Regions from separate parts of the Ruminiclostridium herbifermentans genome, predicted to be linked through region 1. Evidence: predicted binding sites of a transcription regulator. Region 1 holds the regulator's gene; the other holds the start of a gene.
The links. Region 1 encodes LexA, which represses DNA repair genes until DNA is damaged. Its sites were predicted from a motif close to CNAACANNTGTTNG; they were not measured.

Region 1 (7,173 bases):
AATTATAGCTAAGGGCAAACTACCAATTATTGTTGGTGGTACAGGACTATACATTAGTTCACTTATAGATAATATTAATTTTAGTGAAAGCCAGTGTGATTGGGAACTTCGTGAAAAATTAAAAAAAGAAGCTGAAGAATTTGGGGCTGAGTATTTACATGATAAGCTAAAGCAGGTTGATGAAGAGGCAGCAAAAAATATTCATCCCAATAATGTAAAACGTGTTATACGTGCTTTAGAGGTTTATTACCAGACTCAAAAGCCTATTTCCTATCATAATGAAATGTCAAAAAGAGTACCACCAAAATATAAATTCATGCTAATTGGCTTAACAATGGATAGGCAGTATTTGTATGAAAGAATAAATAAGAGAGTAGATATAATGCTGAAAAATGGACTTGTTGAAGAGGTTAAAGCCCTTGTTGATAATGGTTTTTCTGAATCAATAACAGCTATGCAGGGAATTGGATATAAAGAGATATTAGCTTATCTAGAAGGTAAAAATAGTTTGGAAGAAGCAGTTGAAATTATAAAACGAGATTCGAGAAGATATGCTAAAAGACAATTAACTTGGTTTAGAAGAATTAAAGACATCAAATGGTTTAATATAGATGATTATGGAAATAATCATAATATTATTGAAGACGTTTCAAATTACATTTGTACAAATTGAATTAGCTTCACAAATAAAAGTCTATCGGTGCAGGAAATTATCAATGGTTTAATGCTATAATAACTCAGATGTATGGTTGGGTAGTACATTGTGCACTTTAAGTTATTTCCTAACTATATAGTTGGAGTCTTAGTTAAATATTTTCGATTCACAGGGCAATTTCTGCTACAGTTTCCAACTATGTAGTTGGAGTTTAATATCTAGGAATGTTTTAATACATATTACCCGGATTATTACCAGCATTGTATGCAGATAAAGAAATAAAGAATTATGATGCTTTCTAACTTGTGTTTGGATTTAGCTAGTACAATATTCTTATTGCAAATGCTGGAATATTCTAGTAAAATGATTATGATATTTTCTCAATTGCATTGATAGAAAAATAAAATCTATCGAAATTAAAATTTACAGAAATTAAAATCGATAAAAATTTAAAACTTAAGTTTCTTATTTTGCTGAAGTAATAATGAAACATTGAATAGTTGAAAACAGATTGCATGCCTTACGCTATGTATACTACATAGATAAAGGCTTAAGCATTAATAAAAAATCATTAATCCATGCTTCCGCTTATTGCAGTTTGCTTATTATTACAGAGTATGGATACTATATGAAACTAATATATAAAACAAAGGAGTGGATACTTTGGTAAAAAGTACGATTAACTTGCAGGACATTTTTTTGAATCAGGTCAGGAAAGAGCATATAGCTGTTACGATATACTTAACAAACGGATTTCAGCTAAAAGGAATGGTTAAGGGCTTTGATAACTTTACTGTTGTTTTAGATAGCGATGGGAAGCAGCAGTTGGTTTATAAGCATGCAATATCTACAATAACTCCTATGAAAATGGTAAACTTAATATTTAATGAACAAATAAAAGAGTAAGTCTTAATTTATGTATAGATAAAAACTCAATTTTTGTATATAAATATAATTGCAGTGAATAAAATTAAAGTTAATTTAACTAATTTGTGAAATAGATTGAGCTGAATAATATAAAAATAGTGCTGTCACAAAAGAAAGCAATCAAAGTAGTATGCTAATTTTGTGACAGCTTTATTTTTACATGCGTCTAAATACTCCAATTACCTTACCTAAAATAGAAAAATTATCTCTTACAATAATGGGTTCCATACTGCTATTTTCAGGCTGCAAACGGATATGATCTTTCTCCTTGAAAAAAGTCTTACAAGTAGCTTCGTCTCCAAGTAATGCTACAACAATATCACCATTATTTGCTGAAGATTGCTGTCTAACTAAAACTAAATCATTATTTAATATACCAGCTTCAATCATACTGTCGCCTTGTACTCTCAGCATGAAAGCATCACCATTTTGAACAAAATCAACTGGAAGAGGAAAAGTGTCTGTGATATTTTCAACAGCCAAAATGGGTTGACCAGCAGCAACTTTACCCACTATAGGTACATCAACCATCTCACGGGAAGTATAAAAGCCTTTATTATAATTTTCAGTAGATTCTTTTACTTGTAAATTTGAATTGTCTACAATTTTAATGGCTCTAGGTTTTGTTGGGTTCTTTTGCAGAACACCGCTATCAGTTAACTTTTGAAGATATGCATGGACAGTAGAGGTAGACTTGAAACCAACAGCAGCGCATATTTCTCTAACTGATGGTGGATATCCATTTTCATTAACACATTTTGATACGTATTCAAGTATTTCTTGTTGTTTATCTGAACTTTTCTTTGACATAATAACCTCCCACACCCACTTTGGGCAAAATTATAATAAATTCTTTACAAAGAAACTTCTCTTTATTGATCTGCATTAATCTGCACATAATTTTATGTTTAATATTCAATTGTAATACCTGATTTCCACTGATAAATTTCAATATCTTCAAATCGAAGGTTAAGTAATTAAATAAGCGTAGTTGTATTTTAATATTTGCAGATAATGAACTTTATAACAAGTATAACACAATAAATTATGAAATCAAACTAATGTTCGAAAAAATCTTATAAAAATTTCTAAAACTATTGACAAGAGAACACATGTTCTGTATCATGTATTTAGTATAGAACATATGTTTGGAGTGGTTAAAATGAAGAAAAAATATATCTTAAAAAACAAAAAAAGATTTTTTAGCTTTATATTTATACTATCACTTATTACATTTATATTGATTTATACAAATGCAGTTTCAGGATATAAAGAACCTCAGTATCAGTCTATAATAGTTAATTCAGGGGATACTCTTTGGTCTATAGCTGAAAAATATGGAAGCAACCAAAACATTAGAGAATATATATATAATTTGAAGAAAATTAACAATTTAGAGTCAAGCCTTATACTTGAAAATACTGCAATTTTAATTCCTTCTGATGATACTAGTATAGAATGAACTTTAAGTTTAGAATTTTAGAAATATTATGTGAAGAACAAGTATTAGCCGACACAGCTAAGGTCAGTAGCTGTGAGTCTTAACCCGAGACAGGATGCCTTGGTAATATGGTCGGCGGAAGTACTTGTTTATTCACCGTAATTATTTCAGCTGCAAATTCGTGAACAAGCAATAGATATATATTGCTGCGTCCGTACTATTTAAGTAGTTTATTGTTTCTGTTTATTGTATTGTTAAAGCCTGAATAGTAATGATATAAAATTTTATATCAGGATTAAAGTAGCTGAATATTTGACATTTACAGAATGGGGTAGTATTATATATGCTGTGCTAGAAAAGAACTTAGTTGCTTTGCTTGGAGGTTTCGTTTCATGACAGCAAATAATATAATTATTTTTTTTATCATATGCGTGTTAATATATTTAATTGGTGGACTCTCTTCTTTATTTACGTTCTCGATACCCAAATTATCTAATAGATTATCTAATACATGTGCAATGATTGCTAGTGGATTTTTAAGCATATTAATGACTTATAAATTATTAATTTTGAAGGACACACCTTTAGAATTTAAATATTCAAATAATATCCCGTTTCTTACAATTAGCTTTAAAATTGATAATTTAGCTGCTTTTTTTATTTTAGTCATCGCAATTATTTCATTTATAGTTTCTTTGTTTTCATATACATATATGTCTCATTACTTTTTTAAAAGAAATATTTCTATATTTGGACTTTTATATAATCTCTTTATTATTTCCATGATTCTTTTAGTATCAAGCAGTAACTTGCTTTTATTTTTAGTATTTTGGGAAATTATGTCCTTGGTTTCATACTTTTTGGTTAATTATGAAAGTGAAAAAAAAGAAGTCCAAAGGGCTAGCAGAATATATATTATAATGACATATGCAGGAACAGCCTTTATAACTGCAGCTTTTGGTTTAATGGCATATTTTACAAAAAGTTTTAGCTTTGATTTTTCTAATATTGCCAATACCTCAATTCCAAGTAACTATGCAAATTTAATATTTATATTTTTACTTATAGGTTTTGGAACTAAAGCAGGAATAATACCAATGCATATTTGGCTGCCATATGCTCACCCTGTTGCGCCTAGTAACATATCGGCATTAATGTCAGGTGTAATGATAAAAATGTCTGTATATGGTTTGCTAAGAGTCATTTTGGACTTATTACCAGATAATCCAATGTGGTGGGGAGTTATAACGTTAATAGTTGGCTCTGCTTCAGCAATATTTGGAATTGCATATTCAGTTGCATCTACTATAAATATTAAAAGGTTACTGGCTTATTCGAGTATTGAAAATATGGGGCTAATATTCTGTGGAATTGGTATGTTTCTTATTTCTAGAGCTGCTGATAATTCCTTTTTACTTGTAATGGCATTGACAGCTACACTTTTACATACTTTAAATCATGCAGTTTTTAAATCTTTATTATTTATGGGTGCTGGAGCGATACAATATAGTGCTCATACCAAAGATATGGAGAAGTTAGGCGGATTAATAAAGAAGATGCCAATTGCATCAATCTTTATATTTATAGGATGTTTGACTATTTCTGCTGTACCTCCTTTTAATGGCTTTATAAGTGAATTTATTATTTTCCAAACTATTATAAATAGTATCGTTTGGTTTGCTAATAATTCATCTATAATTATTTTGTTTATGATTGTAGCAGCTGCTTTATCTTTGACAGGTGCTTTAGTTGCTTTTTGTTTTGTAAAGATGTTTGGTATTTCTTTTTTAGGTATGCCTAGAACTAGTAATGCTGAGAATGTGAAAGAACCAGAAAAGCCAATGTTAGTGGCTCTTGGTATTTCATCTTGTCTTTGTTTGGCTTTGGGTATTTTTTCAAAGTATACAATCAGCATAATAGATAATATAAGTTATGAGTTTTTAAATTTAAAGCTATTATCTACTGATTGGTCATTGACGAAGTTTGTACATTATCCTATAGGTGAGAATAAGCTAGATATATCTGTTGGGTTATTATCAATTTTAATATTTGTATTGTCTAGCATTGTTATACTAATAGTGTATTCATTACGAAAAAGAACTTCTGTGGAACGCTATAATACATGGGATTGTGGATTTACAAAAATTACTCCTAAAATGCAGTATTCAGCAACAGGCTTTTCAAAATCGATCAGAATTATCCTAAGAGGAATATTTAAACCCAATAGGGATTTAGTTATTACAGAAGGACATGGCCCTTATTACATAAAGAAAGGAATATACACCATGTCAACTGAAAAGGTATTTGAGAAATATTTCTATGTTCCAATTATAAAGTTCATAATTAATTTTTCCAGGAATTATAGATTTAAAATACAAACTGGTAGCATACATACTTATTTGCTTTATTTCTTCAGTATTTTAGTATTAATGTTACTTTACTATTCATTTATGGCGTAATTAAAGTTTATTGTCTGCATCCTTTTACTTAAACTTATTCTTAATATAAAAGGATGCAATAAATGCAAATATCTATATAGGAGGTGCCCAGTCCATGTAATGTACTATGTTGTTTAATAAAATGTGAGACATGGACATATTTATGATTACTTCAATATTAAAATTAATTGTTCAAATTATAATAATATTATTGATTGCACCAATTTTTACTGGTGTTATTAAAGTATTGAAGGCTAAAGCACAGCATAAGATAGGACCGTCAATTTTTCAGCCATATTATAATTTGATTAAACTATTTAAAAAAGATTTAGTAGTTTCAAATACTTCATCATGGATTTACAATGTAGCTCCATATATATATTTTGTAACATCATTAACAGCCTTACTTTGCTTGCCATTAGTAAATCAGCTTGTAGGATTTACATTCTATACAGATTTATTAATTATTGTATATTTATTTGTTGCAGGTCGTGTGTTTATGGCATTAGCAGGCCTAGATACTGGTAGTGCATTTGGTGGAATGGGCAGTAGTAGAGAAATGCTGGTCTCTGCATTGGCAGAACCTGCATTATTTATTATAATTATTACTGTAAGTGCAAGAACTGATATTGCATCCACAAATGTTTCATCAATATATAATTATATGGTAAATCATACGGAATTAGCTTTTACGCCAATTAATCTATTATTGTTTGTTAGTATGTTAATGGTTTTAATAGCTGAATCTTCTAGAATTCCAGTCGATGATCCTTCTACTCATTTAGAACTTACAATGGTACATGAAGCAATGGTACTTGAATATTCGGGAAGGCACCTTGCTTTTATTGAGTTGGGAACACATATTAAGCAGCTTGTTTTTATGACATTTATGGCTAATATTCTAATTCCTGTAGGATTTAATGTAGCAAATATATTTTTGGGATTTGGAATCTACTTGTTAAAGATATTTGTGATTACTATACTAGTTGCACTTGTTGAATTAAATACTGTGAAACTTCGATTGTACAGTATTCCTAATTTTGCAGCAATAGCTTTTATAGTATCTGTTTTAGGCTTTTTAACTAGTTTTATTCTAAAATAAGAATTAGTGTAAAAGGTTATCACCAGTAGTTTAAGTATAATATTTGCTCAGAATGAAAATAAAGTTTGTACTTACATAGTGCATTTTCAAGCGCTAAGACAAAAGTATTTTTTGCAGTATTGTAATATCTATAAAAAGGACGTGGATGATTATTATGTACAACAATGCTTTAAACCTTTTATCAATATTAATATTGATTTCTTCATTTGTTTTAATTGCAAATAAGAGACAAAATTCCTATATATCAACTTTTAGGTTTCAATCATTACTGCTTGCTTCAATATCACTTTTAGTATCAATTCGCGGTATGCTTGTACATAAGAAGTTTGACGAAGTTTTTATAATATTTTTATTAATAGTTTTGTTTAAAGTAATTTTAATTCCAATGGTTTTAAAAAGGACATCACAAAAGGTAGAATATACAGTTGAAAAAGACTTTTTCATTAATATTCCTATTTCAATGCTTATTTGTGGCGGGTTAGTCGTGCTTAGCTGGTATGTGATATATAGTATTGAAGGAATTACAAATCTAGATACCAAGAATTATTTGATATATTCAATGTCAGTTGTTATGATAGGATTGTTTTTTATGATAAGCAGAAAAAAGGCA
Region 2 (7,173 bases), 220 kb from region 1:
TGGTATCATATGCATATAGAAGCTAGAAAAGCAATTTGATATGTCTAACTTTAATACTTTTTTAGCCCCTGTTGCCTTAATTATTTTTTTGGCAATATTTTCAATATAATTAGAAGAAATTTCCTCCAATTGAGCAAAATCCATTATTTGAGTCGTTGTTCCACTATATGCTTGTTCATGTCTCATAATGCTATCATTTTCACCTAAAATAGGAGAAAACGATGCTTCGTTGTTTTCAGTAAACTCAATTAGTTCTTTTATAATATTTTCTTGCCTGATATAATTTCGAACGACAGTATACGCTCCGATTTCAGGAATAAAAATATTACGCCTAGCATCATTGTTGTTATATCTACTCATCGTAAAACAATATGGTTGAATTAAATCACAGTTCTCAGGAGGAACTCTCATAAATACTTTTTGATCTAATTTAAAACATGGAGGCAAATATTCAGAAAAAAAACCTGTTTCTGCTATTTCTTTTTCTATTTTGTTATAATCTCTAAGCATCTATACTTTTAATCTCCTTGTATAACTAATTTGTAACTTATTACTACATTAAAATGCTTGTTAATGTTGTAATCCCAGATACTCTTTTAACAATTTCAGAATGACATTTTTCTAAAAAGTATACAAAACAATTTGGGTTGTATAAAATTATATGAACATAATCATTATCATACTCAAATTTCATGTCCCCAGGTACTCTCCATTCACGTTCATGTGACCAGTCTACAATATCAAAATCTTCATTTTCTAATTTTTTAAAATCCAATTTAACTATTCTCCACCATTCTTCTTTTTGAAGTAAAGCTTTAGCTATGTCAGTCTGTTCATAAATAACAGGCCTTGCTCCATATGTTGCATACATATATGGTTTAATAAAAGAAAGTCCAACTCCACAGTAACGTAGTTTTTCTCTTGAATTACGTTCTCTTCTTTTACGCTCATGCTCTACATTTTGTATTAGAGCATATAAAGGAACATCTTGAAAACATACAGCACTCTTATCCCCTATTACATATCCAGTTTGTGTTGTACTCCCTAAAATAACTTTTTCTTTTAGTATCTTAATTAAATTGTCTACTGCCAATATATTTATTTCATTAAAGGTCATATCAGTGATATCTATTCCTGTTGGTTTAGTTAAATGTGTTAATCGTCCTGTTAAGTCTGAACGGTCAGCAATTCTATTACACTAGTCCACCATATTAATTCCCATGCCTTACCTCCATTTATTGAAACTCCATATTAATTGCTAATCTTATATTCTTACTATATTTTACCATAATCCTCATACTTTGTAATTATCTTCTATAATTTTTAAATATTATACTTTAAATACAATCACCAACCCACTTTAACCCCCATTTATTCCCAATAAATATACATAATTTGATTATTTATCCTCAAGAATATGTAGAACTTATTAATACACCATGTTTCATTTTTTATCTAAGTGCCTCCTAATAGCATTTCTCCCCCCACATTCTCCCATTTTATTCCTCTTTACAGAACACATGTTCGAGTTGTATAATTATATTACGAACACACGTTCTGTGTAGAGGTGATTTTGTGGAAAGGACTATATTGCATTGTGATCTCAATAACTTTTATGCCTCAGTTGAATGTTTATACAATCCGTCAATTAGAGATTGTCCGGTAGCTGTTTGCGGGAGTCAGGATTTACGGCATGGAATAGTACTTGCAAAGAATTATATTGCAAAAAAATATAATATTATCACTGGTGAAGCTATTTGGCAGGCCAAGCAGAAATGCCCCAATTTGGTAGTTATAAATCCCAACTACTCTTTGTATTTGCGATTCTCCAAAGAAGCCCGTGATATTTACTCTAGGTATACCAACAATATAGAGGCTTTTGGAATTGACGAATGTTGGATAGATGTTTCTGAAAGCACCAAGCTATACGGCTCAGGTGAGAAAATTGCAAACGAAATCAGGGAAGCTATTAAGGAGGAACTTGGAATTACAGCTTCTATTGGTGTAAGCTTCAATAAAATTTTTGCCAAATTGGGCAGCGATTTAAAAAAGCCTGATGCTGTTACTGTAATTTCAAAAGAAAATTACAAAGAAATAGTTTGGAAGCTTCCTGTAGGTGAGCTTTTATATGTTGGGCGTTCTACTAAGAAAAAGCTGAACAATATTGGTATTATGACAATTGGTGACCTCGCTGCCGTGTCCCCCACATTTTTGAGAAGTCTGTTGGGCAAATGGGGTGATACCCTCTGGGCATTTTCAAATGGCATGGATGAATCAGAGGTTACAGCGGTTGATTTTCAAAATACAATTAAAGGCATTGGAAATAGCATGACTACAGCAAGAGATTTAGTTAACAATGATGATGTGAAGTTCACTTTTTATGTTTTGGCAGAAAGTGTTGCAGAGCGTTTGCGAAAGCACAATTTTATGGGAAAAACCGTACAGGTGTATATAAGAGACAATGAACTGGGTTGTATGGAAAGGCAAGCAAAGCTTCAAAACCCCAGCTGTATTTCCGGTGAAATAGCTAATAAGGCTTTTGATATATTCAAGAAAAACTGGAGTTGGCACAAACCCATACGCTCACTGGGCATAAGGACTACAGACCTTGTTACGGCTGACACCTATACTCAGCTTTGCCTTTTTGAAGACCAAAACAGAAGGTGTAAGCAAGAAGCGCTGGAACAGAGTATTGATGAGTTAAGAAAACGCTTTGGGCACTATGCTATTCAAAGAGCGCTTTTTCTTAAGGATAAAGCACTTAATGCCAATCCTGTTGAAGACAATATTATACATCCGGTTTCATTTTTTAGGTAGGCAGATTGGGTTTGCTTCGTAAAATATGCAATTAATCCCTATTATCCTCGGATTCTATATTGAAGCTGAAGTATATAGCAGGATTAAGTTTCATTATTAAAATCTATTTATTATATTTGAAAAAATAATACTATATTCCCCGATAGTTTTAGTTTAGTGCTAATCTCTATGCCGACACAAAATAGTGAAGCTATCGTTATAGATACGCCAACTTTTTGTGGTTTCATACTTGATAAAAAAGTTTGTATTATAACATTTTATATTTCAAATAGAAGGAGGGCTAAGTTCTACGTCTGTATTTTGATGAATTTAATTCTCAAATTCAGGCTAGAATATAATTATGCGAAAGGTTTATGTTCAAGTAAATGCTGTTTTTTCATCAGATGGAGAGCTTACTCCCAAGTCCTTTATTTGGGATGATGGCAGACAATACGATATTGACAAAGTTTATGAACACAAGCCATCTGCAAGCCTTAAGGTAGGCGGTCATGGTATTCGTTATAAATGCAGAGTTATGGGAAAAGATATTTTTCTTTTTTTCGAAGACGGTCGCTGGTTTATGGAGGGTAAATAGAGCCTGTTGCTTTATGGATAACCAATAGACCTCCATTGACTTTATAAATTGATATGATATTCTGATATAGTAAAGGTCTACCAAGACTATCTGGCTTTTTAGCTTTATTTGATGCGGAGGAACACCCAATGTGCGGACGCTATGCAATTTTCACAGAAGAAGAAAATGCAGAGTTACGAGAGATTATCAATAGTATAAATGAGCGATACAAGGATGAGACTGCTAAAGAAAATTTGGCTTATGACCAGCTTTCACAAATGCAGGAGCCTAGCTGTACAAATACTAGCAAAGTACAGTCTAAAGGAAACTCAGCATATACCCAGCTTTCGCTCTTTCCAGAGGAGCCTGTCAGCAACAATATTTATCAGGTGCCCTCTCCAATGAAAACTGGTGAAATATTCCCTACCAATATAGTTCCCGTTATTACTGGTGTGTCTGGAAGTAAAAAGATCGCAGACCTCTTCAAGTGGGGCTTTCCAAATTACAGGCAAAATAGCGGAGTAATTATTAACGCAAGGAGTGAAACTCTGTCTGAAAAACCTACTTTTAGAAAGCTGCTCAAAAATAACAGATGCCTTGTCCCTGCCAGTGGCTTTTACGAGTGGAAAACTATTGAAAATCGTAAAGAAAAGTACTTAATCCGCTCTGTACCTGATAAATTAATGTATTTTGCAGGCCTGTACAATAGCTTTATCGATAAAAATGGTATTCCCTTTACCAGCTTTGTCATAATTACTACTGAAGCTAATAGTCAGATGTCACAAATTCACACTAGAATGCCAGTTATTTTAAGCAGTGCCAAAGCAATGAGTTGGATTAATGGTATCACTCCTGAAAGCGCTAATAATTCATATATTAGTACAAACACCTTTGATACAGATATTTTAAGCCTGCTAAAGCCATATGATAAGTTTATTAGTATTGAAAAGCTGGCAATATAAGCAGAAAACCAATCCTGCACTTGAAAGTTAGATTGGCTTATTTCTTTTTATTTATATCTTCAGCTAGGTTCGGTAGTTTAGCTTGATTCTTATGCCTTCTGCTAAGATTCGGTTGTTTAGCTTGATTCTTATGCCTTCAGCTAGGTAGTTTAGCTTGATTCTTATACTTCCAGCTAAGGTTCGGTAATTTTGCTTGATTCTTATGCCTTCAGCTAAGGTTTGGTAATTTTGCTTGATTCTTATGCCTTCAGCTAAGGTTTGGTAATTTGGCTTGATTCTTATGCCTTCTGCTAGGTTCGGTTGTTTAGCTTGATTCTTATACCTCCAGCTAAGATTCGTTAGTTTGGTTTCGCTGGTTATATAACTCCATACAAGTTTGATAGTTTAACCTAGTTCGTTTCATTTGACTCCAAATAATCTCGGTAACTTGGTTAAAATCATTTAATGGCTCCAAGTTAGCTAGTAATTTGATTACTTAGAAATATATCTCACAGGCTTATTAAGTTTACTTACCATACTTAGAGACATTGCTCTTTCAATCCATGTAGACGCTTGTTTTTTATTTATATTCAATTTTAATGCAATTTCTTCTAGAGTCATTGGTTGTTTTAGCAATTTAATTATTGATGGAATAACTATATCAAATAAATCATATGATGTTTGAGTCTCAAGAATTTTTTCTTTATCTATTCCGCTAATTCTACTTGCATTCTTTTTTGAATTAATATCGTAAAATTCATCTATAACTAGTTCTGTATCCTTTTTACAAATAGCACTTGTATCCGTATTTTTATCTTTAACTGTATCAGTGATTTCCTCTAAAACTTCTTTAATATAAGCCTCCGAACACTCTCTTATAGCCAAATCCTTCTCATATATTCCAAACAAATCCATTTGATTGTTTAAAGAAATTTTTTCACTTATTAAATCTGATAAATTATCTTTAGCAATATCAGTAAGTGGTATTCCACCCTTTTCAATTAACTTTTTATTCCCATCATATGTCTTATTATCCCATATAAAGGTTTTAACCCAATTATTCTTAATATTCTCTATTGCTCCTGCCCAAGTTCCGCCTTTGTTAAAGTCTGATGCAATAACAAAAGCAGCACTTGACAGGCAGTATATATACTTATTTCTGTTCATAGCTCCTCCAGCAGAAAAAGGAGCATCGGGATTGTTTGCGCTTATGAGCAGCAATTGCTTATTAACGATTCTTTCCCTAATTTCTTTCTTTTTAATCCTCTGAGATAACGAATCTGCCAAAATTGAAACCACCTTACCTCTATTTTCAATTGCAGATTGCTCTGAAGTTGTATCTATACCTTTTGCTCCACCTGAAAATATAGTAAGATTTTCACCAGCAGCCTTTTTAGCCAAATCGTAAGCAAATTTAACACCCTTCTCATCAATGTTTCTTGAACCAACTATAGCTATTCCTTTGCTATTTATCAATGATATATCTCCAGAATAGTAAAGTAATGGAGGAGCATTCTTTTTTAATAATGCTTTTATCCTCTTTGGATATTCCTTGTCACTTTTAGTTACCACACCTATACCTTTTCTTGATAACTCTTCAAGTGCAAAAGCAAGCTTCGCCCCTCTAGATAGTAGTATAGAAATTCTCTCTGCATTTTCTTCAGAAATCAATAGATTATTTTGAATTTCCTGCTTTGAAAGTTGCATTAAACCTGCGGGTTCTTTAATTTTAGAATTAATAATATTTGCTGCCAAGTTGCTCCATTCCACTATTGAAAATGGTTTAGCTCCATCATCCTTCAATAAGTGACTGCATAATAAAATAGTTACATAAGCATTATCTGAAAACATTTAATCTTGTCCTCCTGAGCCTGCTGTATTTGCTAATGCAAACGGATATACAAGCCCTGCTCCCTTTTTTCTAAGTTTATATCCACATACGGTAAATGTCCATCTTGAATCTACCATATCATCAACTAATAATACATTACCGGCATGAACATTATTATTTACTTCAAAGCTGTCCCAAGCATTTTTAAATTGACTATGACTATTATGAAGTTCTTTTTGTTGCTTAACATCTGCAATCTTAATAATTGTATCATAATATGGTAATCCAAGTAATTCAGATAACCTTACAGCAAAGCTTCTAACTAACTCTGGTCTTCTAAGTGAAGAGACAGCAGTTATCCACTCAATATTTTTTTGCCCTGCAAAATCTTTTAGCAGTTCAAAAGAAGCTTTTACTAAATCATCTGAAAAATATCCGTCGTTATATTTGTTTTTACTAACTTCTCTACCCCAGCCAGCATCTCCATAATTACTTAGTGCAATTCCATTCTCGCACCTATACATTTCATTAATTTTATTCTTACCATCTACAGATAATCCAGTCGGCCACTGTTTTCTTGCCTCAATTGTATAATGTTCATTTTTTATATATTTCAGTGCCTCTATAATTGTATCTCTTTTAACCGAACTTGGGTATATGTCTTTTTGTAAACAATTTCTGCATCGGTTACACTTTTTTGCAAAAGAATCATTTAGCTCCTTAGCAATGAACTCCATATAGCAATCATCTGTTTTAATAAAATCATTCATTCTTTGCAGTTCATAATGTCTTATCTTAGTTATGCTTTCGCTATATGCTAAATCGGGAGTCCATGGTATAGGTGACTTATAATACTTTGAACCATCTTTATATATATCACCACTTATAACTAAAAACTTCAAACAGTTTTCCAGTCTTTTATTACGTATGTCTATTTCTTTCATAATTTCATATATAGATATTCCATCACTATTCTCTATAGCTTTTACAACAATATCCATTTCTTTATATGTAGGAAATGCGGTATTAAT

Region 2: dinB (DNA polymerase IV) is a predicted target of LexA. The motif match lies at 1,514-1,527, and genes of this name have one in related genera.

The regions. Positions count from the first base shown of each region.
Region 1 is NZ_CP061336.1:2,447,499-2,454,671, reverse strand. Features, by position in the region: gene miaA (tRNA (adenosine(37)-N6)-dimethylallyltransferase MiaA) at 1-673, shown strand, start outside; gene hfq (RNA chaperone Hfq) at 1,319-1,561, shown strand; gene lexA (transcriptional repressor LexA) at 1,739-2,392, opposite strand; gene yneA (cell division suppressor protein YneA) at 2,745-3,044, shown strand; gene EHE19_RS10045 (proton-conducting transporter transmembrane domain-containing protein) at 3,416-5,482, shown strand; gene EHE19_RS10040 (respiratory chain complex I subunit 1 family protein) at 5,625-6,563, shown strand; gene EHE19_RS10035 (hydrogenase) at 6,718-7,173, shown strand, end outside.
Region 2 is NZ_CP061336.1:2,666,127-2,673,299, forward strand. Features, by position in the region: gene EHE19_RS10975 (RNA-directed DNA polymerase) at 1-510, opposite strand, end outside; gene EHE19_RS10980 (DUF2971 domain-containing protein) at 554-1,117, opposite strand; gene dinB (DNA polymerase IV) at 1,576-2,817, shown strand; gene EHE19_RS10990 (hypothetical protein) at 3,158-3,391, shown strand; gene EHE19_RS10995 (SOS response-associated peptidase) at 3,520-4,332, shown strand; gene EHE19_RS11000 (DNA-processing protein DprA) at 4,804-6,162, opposite strand; gene EHE19_RS11005 (RecQ family ATP-dependent DNA helicase) at 6,163-7,173, opposite strand, start outside.